3 regions of the Streptomyces sp. NPDC001231 genome follow, and region 3 is predicted to be linked to each of the others. Evidence: riboswitches for the same ligand, from Rfam matches in the RefSeq annotation. Region 3 holds a riboswitch; each other region holds the start of a gene.
What was found. A riboswitch is a leader RNA that binds a small molecule or an ion and turns the genes downstream of it on or off. The one in region 3 is predicted to bind cobalamin.
Positions count from the first base shown of each region.

Region 1 (4,379 bases), on a different contig from region 3:
CCTCGCAGGACTCGGGGTTCTCAAGGGAGCAGGCGATCGCGTCGGCGTCCGGTGCCGTCTGCTGGACGGGGACGGTGGCGGGAGCCTGGGCCCGGGCGGCGCGGGCGATGCGGGTCGCCGGGCGGGAACGCAGGTAGTACGTCGTCTTCAGGCCCTGCTTCCAGGCGTAGGCGTACATCGAGGAGAGCTTGCCGATGGTCGGCGTCTCCATGAACAGGTTCAGGGACTGGGACTGGTCCAGGAACGCGGTGCGGGCCGCGGCCATGTCGATCAGGCCGCGCTGCGGGATCTCCCACGCCGTGCGGTACAGCGTCCGCACGTCCTCGGGGATCCAGGCGAAGTCCTGCACCGAGCCGTTCGCCTCGCGCAGCGCCTCGCGGGTGCGGGCGTCCCAGACGCCGAGCGCCTTCAGATCGTTCACCAGGTACGAGTTGACCTGCAAGAACTCCCCGGAGAGCGTCTCACGCTTGAAGAGGTTGGAGACCTGCGGCTCGATGCACTCGTACACGCCCGCGATCGAGGCGATGGTGGCGGTCGGGGCGATGGCGAGCAGCAGCGAGTTGCGCATGCCGACGGCGGCGATCCGCTCGCGCAGGGCCGCCCAGCGCTCCGGCCAGGTCACCTCGACGTCGTAGTGGTCGGGGTGCAGCACCCCCTGGGCCGTACGGGTCTTCTCCCAGGCGGGCAGCGGGCCGTCACGCTCGGCGAGGTCGGCGGACGCCTCGTACGCGGCGAGCATGATCCGCTCGGCGATACGGGTGGACAGGGCCTTCGCCTCCAGGGAGTCGAAGGGCAGCCGCAGCTTGAAGAAGACGTCCTGAAGACCCATGGCGCCCAGGCCCACCGGCCGCCAGCGGGCGTTGGAGCGGCCCGCCTGCTCGGTCGGGTAGAAGTTGATGTCCACCACGCGGTCGAGGAAGGTGACGGCGGTGCGGACGGTCTCGTCCAGCCGCTCCCAGTCGATGTCACCGCCGGCCACGAACGCGCCGAGGTTGACCGAACCCAGGTTGCACACCGCCGTCTCGCCGTCGTCGGTGACCTCCAGGATCTCCGTGCAGAGGTTGGAGGAGTGGACGACGTGGCCCGGCTGCGCGGTCTGGTTGGCGGTGCGGTTGGCGGCGTCCTTGAAGGTCATCCAGCCGTTGCCGGTCTGCGCGAGGGTGCGCATCATGCGGCCGTACAGGTCGCGGGCCGGCATGGTCTTCCTGGCCAGGCCACGCGCCTCCGCGGCGCGGTACGCGGCGTCGAACTCCTCGCCCCACAGGTCGGTCAGCTCCGGCACGTCCGCGGGGGAGAACAGCGACCACTGCCCGTCGGCGTTCACACGGCGCATGAACTCGTCCGGAACCCAGTGCGCGAGGTTGAGGTTGTGCGTCCGGCGGGCGTCCTCACCGGTGTTGTCGCGCAGCTCCAGGAACTCCTCGATGTCCGAGTGCCAGGTCTCCAGGTAGACCGCGGCGGCACCCTTGCGCCGGCCGCCCTGGTTCACGGCGGCCACCGAGGCGTCCAGGGTCTTCAGGAACGGCACGATGCCGTTGGAGTGCCCGTTGGTGCCGCGGATCAGCGAACCGCGGGAGCGGATGCGGGAGTAGGCGATGCCGATGCCGCCGGCGTGCTTGGACAGCCTGGCGACCTGGAGGTAGCGCTCGTAGATCGAGTCCAGCTCGTCCCTGGGGGAGTCGAGCAGGTAGCAGGACGACATCTGGGGGTGGCGCGTACCGGAGTTGAAGAGCGTGGGGGAGGAGGGCAGGTAGTCGAGGCGGCTCATCAGCCCGTAGAGCGCCTCGACCTCGTCGACCGACCGCGCGGTGTCGTCCTGCGCGAGACCCGCCGCGACCCGCAGCATGAAGTGCTGCGGCGTCTCGATCACCTTGCGGGTGATCGGGTGCCGCAGCAGGTACCGGCTGTGCAGGGTGCGCAGGCCGAAGTAGCCGAAGCGGTCGTCGGCGGCCGGGTCGATCAGCGCGTCGAGGCGGTCGGCGTACCGGCGCGCGAACTCGGCGGTCCGGTCGGCGAGAAGGCCCTCGCGGTGGCTGACGGCGACGGAGTCGGTGAAGGACACGACGCCCTGGGAGGCGGCCTCGGCGCGGATGGCGAGGGTCAGCAGCCTGGCCGCGAGCCGGGAGTAGGCGGGGTCCTCGGAGATGAGCCCGGCGGCCGCCTCCGTGGCCAGCTCGCGCAACTCGGCCTCGTCGGCCCGCGCCGACCGGCCGCGCAGCGCGGCGGCGGCGACCCGGCCGGGGTCGGCGTCGGGGAGGTCGGCGGTCAGCTCGGTCAGGGTCCGCAGCAGTACGGCACCTGGACCGTCGGTTTCCGGAGCTGTGGCTGAAACCGGGTCTGCTGGCGCGATGGTCACGTGGAGCTCTCCCTCGCTCGGCACGGGGCCTCGCCGAGGGCAGGGGGCAGCACACGAGCGCACGCGGCGCCGCGTCCACCGGCCCATTCCACGAAGCCCGGACGTCAGGGCACCCGGACCGGACGGCCGGGCGCACTGTCGGCAGGTCCTCGGACTGACGCTCGTGGCGGCCCATGGGGGCATACGCGCACGAGTACACCGTTGCGGGACAGTTCCGGATTCGCACCGGATTCCCCTGCGGCGACAGTGAGCACGAGCATACATCTTGTGCTGAGTGAGTCGGGCACCCCCATATGTTGTGCCGTGTCGCTTCAGGAACGTGTCAGAATGTCAACTCGTAGGTGAGCAGCATGATGTCGTCCAGGTGCGGGAGGGGGTTCCAGTCCCGGCCCGGCGTGCGGACGAAGCCCAGGCGCTCGTAGATGCGGTGGGCGGTGTGCATGGCGCTCTGGGTGGACAGCACCACGCGGACACAGCCCTCCACGGCCCGTGCCCGGTCCAGACAGGCCCGTACGAGGGCCTCGCCGACGCCTCGGCCTCGCGCCGTGTGCGCGACCGCGAGCATCCGTATCTCGGTCTCCCCGGGACCGGCTAGGTCGGCCATGGGGCCCGTGCCGGGGACGAAGGTCACGCCGCCGAGCACCTTCCCGTCCGCCACCGCCACCAGTACCTCGGCCGCGGCCGCCCGCTTGGCCACGTCCCGCAGCTCGCCGAGATACTCGTCGCTCTCACCGAAGTCGAGGAGCCCGTCCCGGAGGTAGGCCTGGGCGGTGATCTCACCGAGGGTGCCGTACTCGCCGGGTTCCACCGGCCGGATCACGATGTCCATGCGCCAGAGTGTGCCGCACGGGCACGGCGGCGGGCCGCCGGATTTCTCCGGCGGCCCGTGGGGTGCCCCTCCCGGTTGTCAGCGCGGGGCCGCCGCCGTGGCCGGCGGGAGTTCCACCTCGACGTCCGGGTCGCCGGCGTCCGCCGTGTAGTCATCCGGCCGGGTCTCGTCCACGCCCTCAGGCGCCTTGACCGCCCTCAGCACGAAGGTCAGGACCACCGCGACGGCCGCGTTGAGCACGAACGCCGTCAGACCGATGTAGCCGATCTCGCCGATGCCCGGGATCTCCTTCGCCGAGCCGCCGAAGTGCTTCTGCGTCGGCGAGGCGACCCCGTAGGCGGCGACCGTGCCGTAGACCATGCCGACCGCCCAGCCCGCCAGCAGCGCCCAGCGGTGGAACCAGCGGGTGAACAGGCCGCCGACCAGGGCCGGGAAGGTCTGCAGGATCCAGATGCCGCCGAGCAGCTGGAAGTTGATGGCGACCGTCTTGTCCATGGTCAGGACGAAGACCAGCGCGCCCACCTTCACCAGCAGCGACACGATCTTGGATACCCGGGTCTCCTCCTTCGGCGTCGCGTGCGGGCGGAGGAAGTCCTTGTAGATGTTGCGGGTGAACAGGTTCGCGGCGGCGATCGACATGATGGCCGCCGGTACCAGCGCGCCGATGGCGATCGCCGCGAACGCCACCCCCGCGAACCAGTCCGGGAACATGTTCTCGAACAGCTGCGGAATGGCCAGCTGGCCGTTCTTCACCTGCACGCCCGCCGCGATCGCCATGAAGCCCAGCAGGGCGAGCAGGCCCAGCATCAGCGAGTACAGCGGCAGGATCGTGGTGTTGCGGCGGATCACCTCGCGGCTGCGCGAGGACAGCGTCGCGGTGATCGAGTGCGGGTACATGAACAGCGCGAGCGCGGAGCCCAGGGCCAGTGTGGCGTACGTCCACTGGCCGGCCGCCGCCGGCACCAGACCGCCCGTCCCCGACTCGCTGAACTTCTGGTCCGCCTTGGCGAACACCTCGCCGAAGCCGCCCAGCTTGATCGGGATGTAGATGATGGCCACCGCGATCACGATGTAGATCAGGGTGTCCTTCACGAACGCGATCAGCGCGGGCGCGCGCAGCCCCGACGAGTAGGTGTACGCCGCCAGCACACCGAAGGCGATCAGCAGCGGCAGGTCCTTCACGAACCAGTGGGT
Region 1 is NZ_JBIAXS010000038.1:16,428-20,806, reverse strand. Features, by position in the region: gene ACFY3J_RS33485 (ribonucleoside-diphosphate reductase subunit alpha) at 1-2,356, opposite strand, end outside; cobalamin riboswitch at 2,479-2,633, opposite strand; gene ACFY3J_RS33480 (GNAT family N-acetyltransferase) at 2,679-3,185, opposite strand; gene mctP (monocarboxylate uptake permease MctP) at 3,264-4,379, opposite strand, start outside.
Region 1: linked by a shared signal. The riboswitch ahead of ACFY3J_RS33485 (ribonucleoside-diphosphate reductase subunit alpha) and the one ahead of ACFY3J_RS04145 (cobalamin biosynthesis protein) in region 3 are both predicted to bind cobalamin.

Region 2 (4,379 bases), on a different contig from region 3:
AGGAGCGCTATGCCGAGCGGTCGCTCGCCGTCCACTGCCAGGTCCGCCGGGGACCCCGCCTGACTGGGCTCAGCGGTCACTCCGGCCCCCCTTCTGGCTGCACTGTCCCGCGAGATTACGTCGGGACGCTAATCTAGAACAAGTTTCAGACTTGATCGTTCAGGAGGCTCCGAATCTACCGGCAGGTAGCCACGCTGTGAGCAGCGGATCGGGTGATTCGCACCACGGCCCGCGCCACCGCCCGCGGTCCGGTCCCCCTGCCGGCCCCTGCCTCACCGACTGTCACGGAACGGGATCCATGCCTGCGCGAGCCAGTACCTCCCGGTCGGCCTCACCGCCCCTCACCGAGCGGCAGGAGGCCCGTCGCCGCCGCATCCTGCGCGCGAGCGCGCAACTGGCCGCCCGGGGCGGCTTCGACGCCGTGCAGATGCGGGAGGTCGCGGAGTCCTCGCAGGTGGCCCTGGGCACGCTCTACCGGTACTTCCCGTCCAAGGTCCACCTGCTCGTCGCCACGATGCAGGACCAGCTGGAGCGCCTGCACGGCACGCTGCGCAAGAACCCGCCGGCCGGCGAGAGCGCCGCCGAGCGGGTGGCGGAGACCCTGATGCGCGCCTTCGGCGCCCTCCAGCGCGACCCCCACCTCGCGGACGCGATGGTCCGCGCGCTGACCTTCGCGGACCGCAGCGTGAGCCCGGAGGTCGACCAGGTCTCCCGCCAGACCACCGCGATCATCCTGGACGCCATGGGCCTGGAGGAGCCCACCGCCGAGCAGCTCTCCGCGGTCCGCGTGATCGAGCACACCTGGCTCTCGGCCCTGATCACCTGGCTCTCGGGCCGCGCCTCCCTCGCCCAGGCGAAGGCCGACATAGGGACGGCATGCCGTCTGATCGACCTGACCACGCCCGCCGTGGCGCACGAATAGGACCTACGAGACGGGTTCCCTTCGCCGGTATTACCCGGATCAGGTAATGGGGGTCGCCTTCGGGTCCGACTGCTACCTTCCGGCCTCTCAGCCCGACCGTCGACGTCGGCCTCAGCGGATGCCGTAGCGTCTCGCCAAAGTCGGCTACTCCGGTTGAACTCCCTCACTCGCCTCGTAGGCCACTTACAGAATAAATCCTCCCGCACCGGATGGAACCCCCCAATCCGAAGATTTTTTCAGTTTCTCCCGCGCCGGACGAGACGGGCATCGGCCACCCCTCGGGGCCTTTCCGGTAGGCCGGTAGAGTGACCGGGTCGTCATCACACCCGTTCGGGGGGAAGCCGGTGGAAATCCGGCGCTGACCCGCAGCCGTGAGCCGTCCCGCGAGGGCGGCGAGCCGGAATGCCCGGGACGGGACGTGACCGGCTCATGCGTGTCGGCAGTCCGCCGGCGCATCGCACCGTCGAGGTATACGGAGCCGAGCCGCCGGGGTGTCCCGTGCTGTCCGGCTCCCCGCAGGGAGAGGCACCCGCCGATCATGAACTTCCGCCGCAGCGCCGCGGCCCTGGCCGCCGCCGTCGCCGTGATCGGCAGCGCGGCCCCCGCCGTCGCAGACACGTCCGCCGGCCCGTCCCCGTCGTCGCCGGCTCTTCCGGCGGGGCTCTACGGCACGACCGACCCCCAGTACGACGGCGTCTGGCGCCAGTCCCTGGCGCTGCTCGCGCAGCACACCGTGGATGTGCGGCCCGCCGCCAAGGCCGTGGACTGGCTGACCGGACAGCAGTGCGCCGACGGCTCCTTCGCGGCCTTCCGCGCCGAGCCGGGCAAGGCCTGCGACGCCAAGCTGATGGTCGACACCAACAGCACCGCCGCCGCCGTGCAGGCCCTCGCCGCGCTCGGCGGCCACGACACGGTCACCGGCAAGGCGGTGTCCTGGCTGAAGTCCGTGCAGAACAAGGACGGCGGCTGGGGGTACACGCCCGGCGGGCCCAGCGACACCAACTCGACCTCGGTCGTGATCGGCGCGCTCGCCGCCGTCGGGCAGAAGCCGGAGAGCGTCGTCAAGGACGGCAAGTCCCCCTACGACGCCCTGCTCACCTTCGCCCTGCCGTGCTCCGGCGACGGGGCGGGCTCCTTCGCCTACCAGCCGGACAAGAAGGGCAAGCTCGCCGCCAACGCGGACGCCACGGCGGCCGCCGTCGTCGCCGCGCTCGGGCAGGGCATGGCCCCCAAGGGCAACGCCAAGGGCGCCGAGGCCCGCTGCGAGGACTCGGGCAAGCCCAGCCCCGACCGGGCCGCGGCCAACGGCGCCTCGTACCTCACGCAGGCCGTCGCCAAGGACGGTCACCTCACCTCCTCCCTCCCCGGTGCCACCGACCAGCCCGACTTCGGCAACACCGCCGACACGGTCGTCGCCCTGGCCGCGCAGAGCGGGCCCGCGCAGGCGCAGAAGCCGCTGAAGTGGCTGGAGAAGAACTCCGAGGCGTGGGCCAAGCAGAGCGGACCCGCCGCCTACGCCCAGCTCGTCTTCGCCGCGTACGCGGCCGACGCCGACCCGCATGACTTCGGCGGTGTCGACCTGGTCGAGCGGCTCAACGCGACCGGGCCCGCCCCCGAGTCCGTCGGCAAGGAGGGTGCCGGGGACATCGCTAAGGACAACTCCACTTACGGAGTCTGGTGGACCGTCGGCGTCTTCCTCGTCGCGGGCATCGGCATCGGGTTCCTGCTGAGCGGCCGGAAGAAGCAGGGGCAGCCGTGACACGCGGCCTCCGGGCGCTCGGCGCACCGCTGCTCGCCGCCGCGCTCCTGCTGGTGGCCGGTGCCGGTCAGGCGCAGGCCACCGGCTACCGGTACTGGTCCTTCTGGGACCGCGACGGCGGGAAGTGGACGTACGCCACCGAGGGCCCGTCGACCGCTCGTCCGTCCGACGGCGACGTCCAGGGCTTCCGCTTCTCGGTGAGCGAGGACTCCCAGGACGCGAGCAAGCCGCGCGGGACGGCCGACTTCGAGGCCATCTGCGTCAAGACGCCCGCCGAGAAGGGCAGCAAGCGGGTGGCGCTCGTCCTCGACTTCGGCGTCCAGGCGGACGCCCCGGCCGGCGAGACCCCGCCGGCGCCGCGCACGGTGTGCGCCCGGGTGCCGTCCGACGCGACCACGGCGGAGGCCCTGGCGGCCGTCGCGAAACCGCTGCGGTACGACGCCAACGCCCTGCTGTGCGCCATCTCCGGCTATCCGCAGAAGGGCTGCGGCGAGCAGGTGACGGCGGGCGGGAGCGAGCAGCCGGCCGCGGACGAGCCGCGCGAGGAGGGCCCCTCGGTGGGTCTCCTCGCCGGAGGTGCCGTGGTGGTCGTACTGGGCGCGGCGGCGGTCTGGCAGGCGCGGCGGCGCAGGGATGCCTGACGCCGTGCGGGACCGCGGGCGGGCGGGCCGCTCCGGCGGCGCACCCGCCCGCGGCTCCGCCGGTGTCCACGCGGGCGCCTGGTGGCTGTGGGCGCTGGCCCTGGGCACCGCGGCCACCCGCACCACCAATCCCCTGCTGCTCGGCCTGCTGCTGGCGGTCTCCGGCTACGTCGTGGTGAGCTGCCGCCCCGACACGCCGTCCGCCCGGTCCTACACCGCCTTCGTCCGGCTCGCCCTCGCCGTCCTCGTCATCCGCCTCGTCTTCGCCGTCGTGCTCGGCTCGCCCATTCCCGGCTCGCACGTGATCGTCTCCCTTCCCGAAGTCCCCCTGCCGCACTGGGCGCAGGGCATCCGCCTGGGCGGCCGGGTCACGGCCGAGGCGGTCGTCTTCGCCCTGTACGACGGTCTGAAGCTGGCCACGCTGCTGGTCTGCGTCGGCGCCGCGAACGCCCTCGCCGCGCCCGCCCGGCTGCTGAAGTCCCTGCCCGGCGCCCTGTACGAGACCGGGGTCGCCGTCGTCGTCGCGCTCACCTTCGCCCCGCACCTGGTCGCCGACGGGCGGCGCCTGCGGGCCGCCCGCCGGCTGCGGGGCCGCCCCGACCGGGGTGTCCGCGGGCTGGTGCAGGTCGGACTGCCGGTCCTGGAGGGCGCGTTGGAGCGTTCCGTCGCCCTCGCCGCCGCGATGGACGCCCGCGGCTACGGCCGTACCGCCGAGGTCGCCCCCGCGGTCCGCCGGACCACTGCCGCGCTCACCCTCGGCGGTCTGCTGGGCGTCTGCGCCGGGACGTACGGACTGCTCACCGCCGAGGGCGGCACCTACGGCCTGCCGGTGCTGCTCGCCGGGGTCGCCGCCGCCCTGTCCGGACTGTGGCTCGGCGGTCGCCGCTCCCCGCGCACCCGCTACCGCCCGGACTCCTGGAACCTCCGCTCCTGTCTGGTCGCCGGGTCGGGCATGCTGGTCGCGGCCCTGTTGGCGCTCGCCGCCGCCCGCGATCCCCAGGCCCTGCACCCGGGCGTGGTCCCGCTCGTCCCGCCCACTCTTCCCCTGTGGCCCGCC
Region 2 is NZ_JBIAXS010000001.1:59,642-64,020, forward strand. Features, by position in the region: gene ACFY3J_RS00300 (glycosyltransferase family 4 protein) at 1-80, opposite strand, end outside; gene ACFY3J_RS00305 (TetR family transcriptional regulator) at 299-922, shown strand; TPP riboswitch at 922-1,097, opposite strand; cobalamin riboswitch at 1,223-1,351, shown strand; gene ACFY3J_RS00310 (prenyltransferase/squalene oxidase repeat-containing protein) at 1,461-2,681, shown strand; gene ACFY3J_RS00315 (SCO2322 family protein) at 2,678-3,322, shown strand; gene ACFY3J_RS00320 (CbiQ family ECF transporter T component) at 3,315-4,379, shown strand, end outside.
Region 2: linked by a shared signal. The riboswitch ahead of ACFY3J_RS00310 (prenyltransferase/squalene oxidase repeat-containing protein) and the one ahead of ACFY3J_RS04145 (cobalamin biosynthesis protein) in region 3 are both predicted to bind cobalamin.

Region 3 (4,379 bases):
CTCGGTGCCGTACGTGGCGTACGGGGCCACGCGGACGGGCCCGCCGAGCGCGCCGGCCATGTAGTGGATCAGCGGGAGCTCGGTGACGAGGGCCGAGACGGCCGTCGCGTGCACGGCGTGGGTGTGGACGACGGCGCCCGCGTCGGTGCTGCGGTAGACCGCGAGGTGCATGGGCAGTTCGCTGGTCGGCACCAGTGTGCCGAGCACCTGCCGGCCGTCCAGGCCGACGCCGGTGACGTCGTCGTCCGTGAGCCGGTCGTAGGGGACGCCGGAGGGGGTGACCAGCACGGTGTCGCCCACGCGTACGGACACGTTGCCGGAGGTGCCGACGACCAGACCGTCGGACACCGTGCGGCGGGCCGTCGCGACCAGCGCCCGCCAGGCGTGGGCCGTCTCTCCGAGTTCGGTCATGTGCCGATCCTGCCAGGACACCTCCCGCGGGCGACCGCACTCTCCCCACCGGACCACGGGACGGGAACGGACACCGCGATGACCGACTCAGTTCATCTTCCGTTCACCCAGGTTACCTACGTTCAACGCGCCAATGACGCTCGAACGATTGCCTGGGTAAATGGAAAGCTTCTCGCTGATCCTCGCGATGGTGGTGATCACCGCACTCGCGTTCGATTTCACGAACGGTTTCCACGACACCGCAAACGCGATGGCCACAACCATCTCCACCGGTGCGCTCAAGCCCAAGGTCGCGGTGGCCATGTCCGCCGTGCTGAACCTGGTGGGCGCCTTCCTGTCCGTGGAAGTCGCCAACACGATCTCCAAGGGTCTCGTCGACGAGAACGGCATCCGTCCCGAAGTCATCTTCGCCGCCCTGGTGGGCGCGATCCTCTGGAACCTGCTGACCTGGCTGGTCGGACTCCCCTCCAGCTCCTCGCACGCCCTCATGGGCGGTCTGATCGGCGCCACCATCGCCTCGGCCGGCTTCACCGCCGTGCACGGCGGTGTCCTGCTCACCAAGGTCCTCATCCCGGCGGTCGCCGCCCCGGTCGTCGCGGGTCTCGCCGCGCTGGTCTCGACCCGGCTGTCGTACGGCATCGGCAGTAAGTCGAATTCGAACGGCAAGGCGGCCGAGAAGGGCCACCGCGCCGGGCAGATCGCCTCCGCGGGCCTGGTCTCGCTGGCCCACGGCACCAACGACGCGCAGAAGACGATGGGCGTCATCACCCTCGCCCTGATCGCCGGCGGCGCCCTCGCCCCCGGCTCCAACCCTCCCACCTGGGTCATCCTCTCGGCGGGCCTGGCCATCGCGCTCGGCACCTACATCGGCGGCTGGCGCATCATCCGCACCATGGGCAAGGGCCTGACCGACCTTCAGCCGCAGCAGGGCTTCGCCGCCCAGACCAGCGCGGCCACCGCCATCCTGGCCTCCTCCCACCTCGGCTTCTCCCTCTCCACCACGCACGTCGTCTCCGGTTCGGTGATGGGCGCGGGCCTGGGCCGCAAGGGCGGCGTGGTCCGCTGGTCCACCGCGAGCCGCATGGCCGTCGCCTGGGCCCTCACACTGCCCGCCGCGGCCCTGGTCGCGGCCGGCGCGGAGGCGGTGACGCGCCTCGGCGACTGGGGCACCTGGCTCGTCGCCGCGTTCCTGGTGGCCTCCAGCGCCGCGATCTGGAAGATCTCCCGCCGCGAGGTCGTCGACCACACCAACGTCAACGAGACCGAGGAGCCGGCCGGCGTGGTCACCCAGGCCATCGCCGCCGTCACCCCGCCCCCGGCCTCCCCGGTGACCGAGGAGCTCAAGGCCACGATCCCCGCCCAGGCCTCCGCGCCCGCCGGTGATCCCGCGTCCGTGGCGACCCCGCCGGCCGCCGCCGTCTGAGCCCGCGCCACAGGTAGAAGGAAGAGAAGCACCATGAAGATCGACTGGGTGGCCCTCGGCTCCGTCTTCGGCGTCAGCCTCGGCGTCACGGTGGGCCTCGTGGCCCTGTTCACCCTCGGCATCGCCGGTCTCTCCCGCCGCGAGCGGGCCGTCGCCGAGGGCCACGGCGGCGGGGCCCTCGCGGTCACCGGCGCCTACGCCTGCTTCGCCGCGTGCGCCGCCGCCGTGGCCTACGGGATCTACCTGATCGTGGCCTGACCCGGCCGGGACCCGGGCAACCGGGTCCGGGTCCCGCCCCTCACGTCACCCGCTCTTCCCGGACCGTCCCCACGGCGGCCCGGGAAGGGCGGGTCTTCTGGTTCCCGGCGCCCGCGGTGTGTGCCTCATCTCAGTACCCCTGCGCAGGTCAACGGCAGGTTGACGGGTGTTCGCGGTGCGTGGTGGACTGCCGGAGCCAAGTACGGCGGCAGGAGAGGAAGTCCGGTGCGAATCCGGCGCGGTCCCGCCACTGTGACCGGGGAAGAACTTCCCCGGGAGCCAGGAACTCTCGCCGCCGGTCTCGTCGAACCAGGGCGTGGACACCCTGAGTGAGGACACATATCGCCATGCGCGGCTGCCGACCGAGGTTCACCACCGTCTGTCCGACCGACCGCACGACCGGCTGACCCGATGGGTGCCGATCGCGACTTCGCGTACGGCGCCGCCGCCGGCCTCCTCGGTGACCTGCTCCTCGGCGATCCACGCCGCGGGCACCCCGTCGCCGTGTTCGGACGGGCCGCGGGTGCCGTGGAACGCGCGCTGTGGCGGGACCACCGCGGCTGGGGCGCCCTGCACACCGCCGTGTGCGTGGGCGGTGTCCTGGGCTCGGCCGCGCTGGCCGCGTCCGTCGCGCGTTCCTCCCGTACCGCCTCCGTCGCGCTGACCGCCGCCGCCACCTGGGCCGTCGTCGGCGGGACCTCCCTCGCCCGTGAGGCGCGGGAGATCGGGCGCGCGCTGGACGCCGGGGACGTCGAGGGCGCCCGGGCGCGGCTGCCGCATCTGTGTGGGCGCGATCCGCGGGCGCTGGGCGCCGACGGGATCGCCCGGGCCGTCGTCGAGTCCGTCGCCGAGAACACCTCCGACGCGGTGGTGGGCGCGCTGGTGTGGGGCGCCGCCGCCGGTGTGCCGGGCCTCCTCGGCTTCCGTGCGGTCAACACCCTGGACGCCATGGTCGGGCACAAGTCCCCCCGGTACCGCCGCTACGGCTGGGCCTCGGCCCGGCTCGACGACCTCGCCGGATGGCCGGGGGCGCGGCTCACCGCCGCCCTGGCGGCCGTCGCGGGCGACGACCCGCGCGGTGCCGTACGGGCCTGGCGCGCCGACGCCGGCCGGCACCCGAGCCCCAACGCCGGTCCGGTGGAAGCCGCGTTCGCGGGGGCGCTCGGGGTACGGCTGGGCGGCACGCTCTCGTACGCCGGGCGCGTGGAGCACCGCCCGGTGCTCAACAACGCCGGACGTGCCGTCCATCCGGGTGACATCGAGCGCGCGGTACGGCTCTCCCGCCGCGTGGGCTGGCTCGCGCTCGGCGTGTGCGCGGGCGTACGGCTGCTGAAGAGAGGACGGACGTCATGAGTGGCGGTCTGCTCGTCGCCGGCACCACCTCCGACGCCGGGAAGAGCGTCGTCACCGCCGGGATCTGCCGGTGGCTGGTGCGCCAGGGTGTGAAGGTCGCTCCCTTCAAGGCGCAGAACATGTCCCTCAACTCGTTCGTCACCCGGGAGGGCGCCGAGATCGGGCGGGCGCAGGCCATGCAGGCCCAGGCGTGCCGGGTCGAGCCGACCGCGCTGATGAACCCGGTGCTGCTCAAGCCGGGCGGCGAGCAGAGCAGCCAGGTCGTGCTGCTGGGCAGGCCGGTGGGCGAGTTGAGCGCGCGCGGCTACCACGGCGGGCGGCAGCAGAAGCTCCTCGGCACCGTGCTGGACTGCCTCGCCGAGTTGCGCGGCACGTACGACGCGGTGATCTGCGAGGGTGCGGGCAGCCCGGCGGAGATCAACCTGCGCCGGACCGACATCGTCAACATGGGGATCGCGCGCGGCGCGCGGCTGCCCGTGCTCGTCGTCGGCGACATCGACCGCGGCGGCGTCTTCGCCTCCTTCTTCGGCACGCTCGCACTGCTGTCGCCGCAGGACCAGGAACTCGTCGCCGGGTTCCTCGTCAACAAGTTCCGCGGGGACGTCTCGCTGCTCGAACCCGGGCTCGACATGCTGCACGGGCTCACCGGCCGGCGTACGTACGGCGTGCTGCCGTTCCGGCACGGGCTCGGCATCGACGAGGAGGACGGACTGAGGGTGTCGCTGCGCGGCGCGGTGCGGGAGTCCACCGTGGCGCCGCCGGTCGGGGAGGACGTGCTGCGGGTCGCCGTCTGCGCCGTGCCGCTGATGTCCAACTTCACCGACGTGGACGCGCTCGCCGCCGAACCGGGCGTCGTCGTGCGGTTCGTGGACCGGCCCGAGGAACTGACCGACGCCGACCTCGTCGTCGTGCCCGGCACACGCGGCACGGTCAG
Region 3 is NZ_JBIAXS010000002.1:306,178-310,556, reverse strand. Features, by position in the region: gene ACFY3J_RS04160 (class II aldolase/adducin family protein) at 1-411, opposite strand, end outside; gene ACFY3J_RS04155 (inorganic phosphate transporter) at 572-1,834, shown strand; gene ACFY3J_RS04150 (hypothetical protein) at 1,868-2,092, shown strand; cobalamin riboswitch at 2,267-2,404, shown strand; gene ACFY3J_RS04145 (cobalamin biosynthesis protein) at 2,504-3,445, shown strand; gene ACFY3J_RS04140 (cobyric acid synthase) at 3,442-4,379, shown strand, end outside.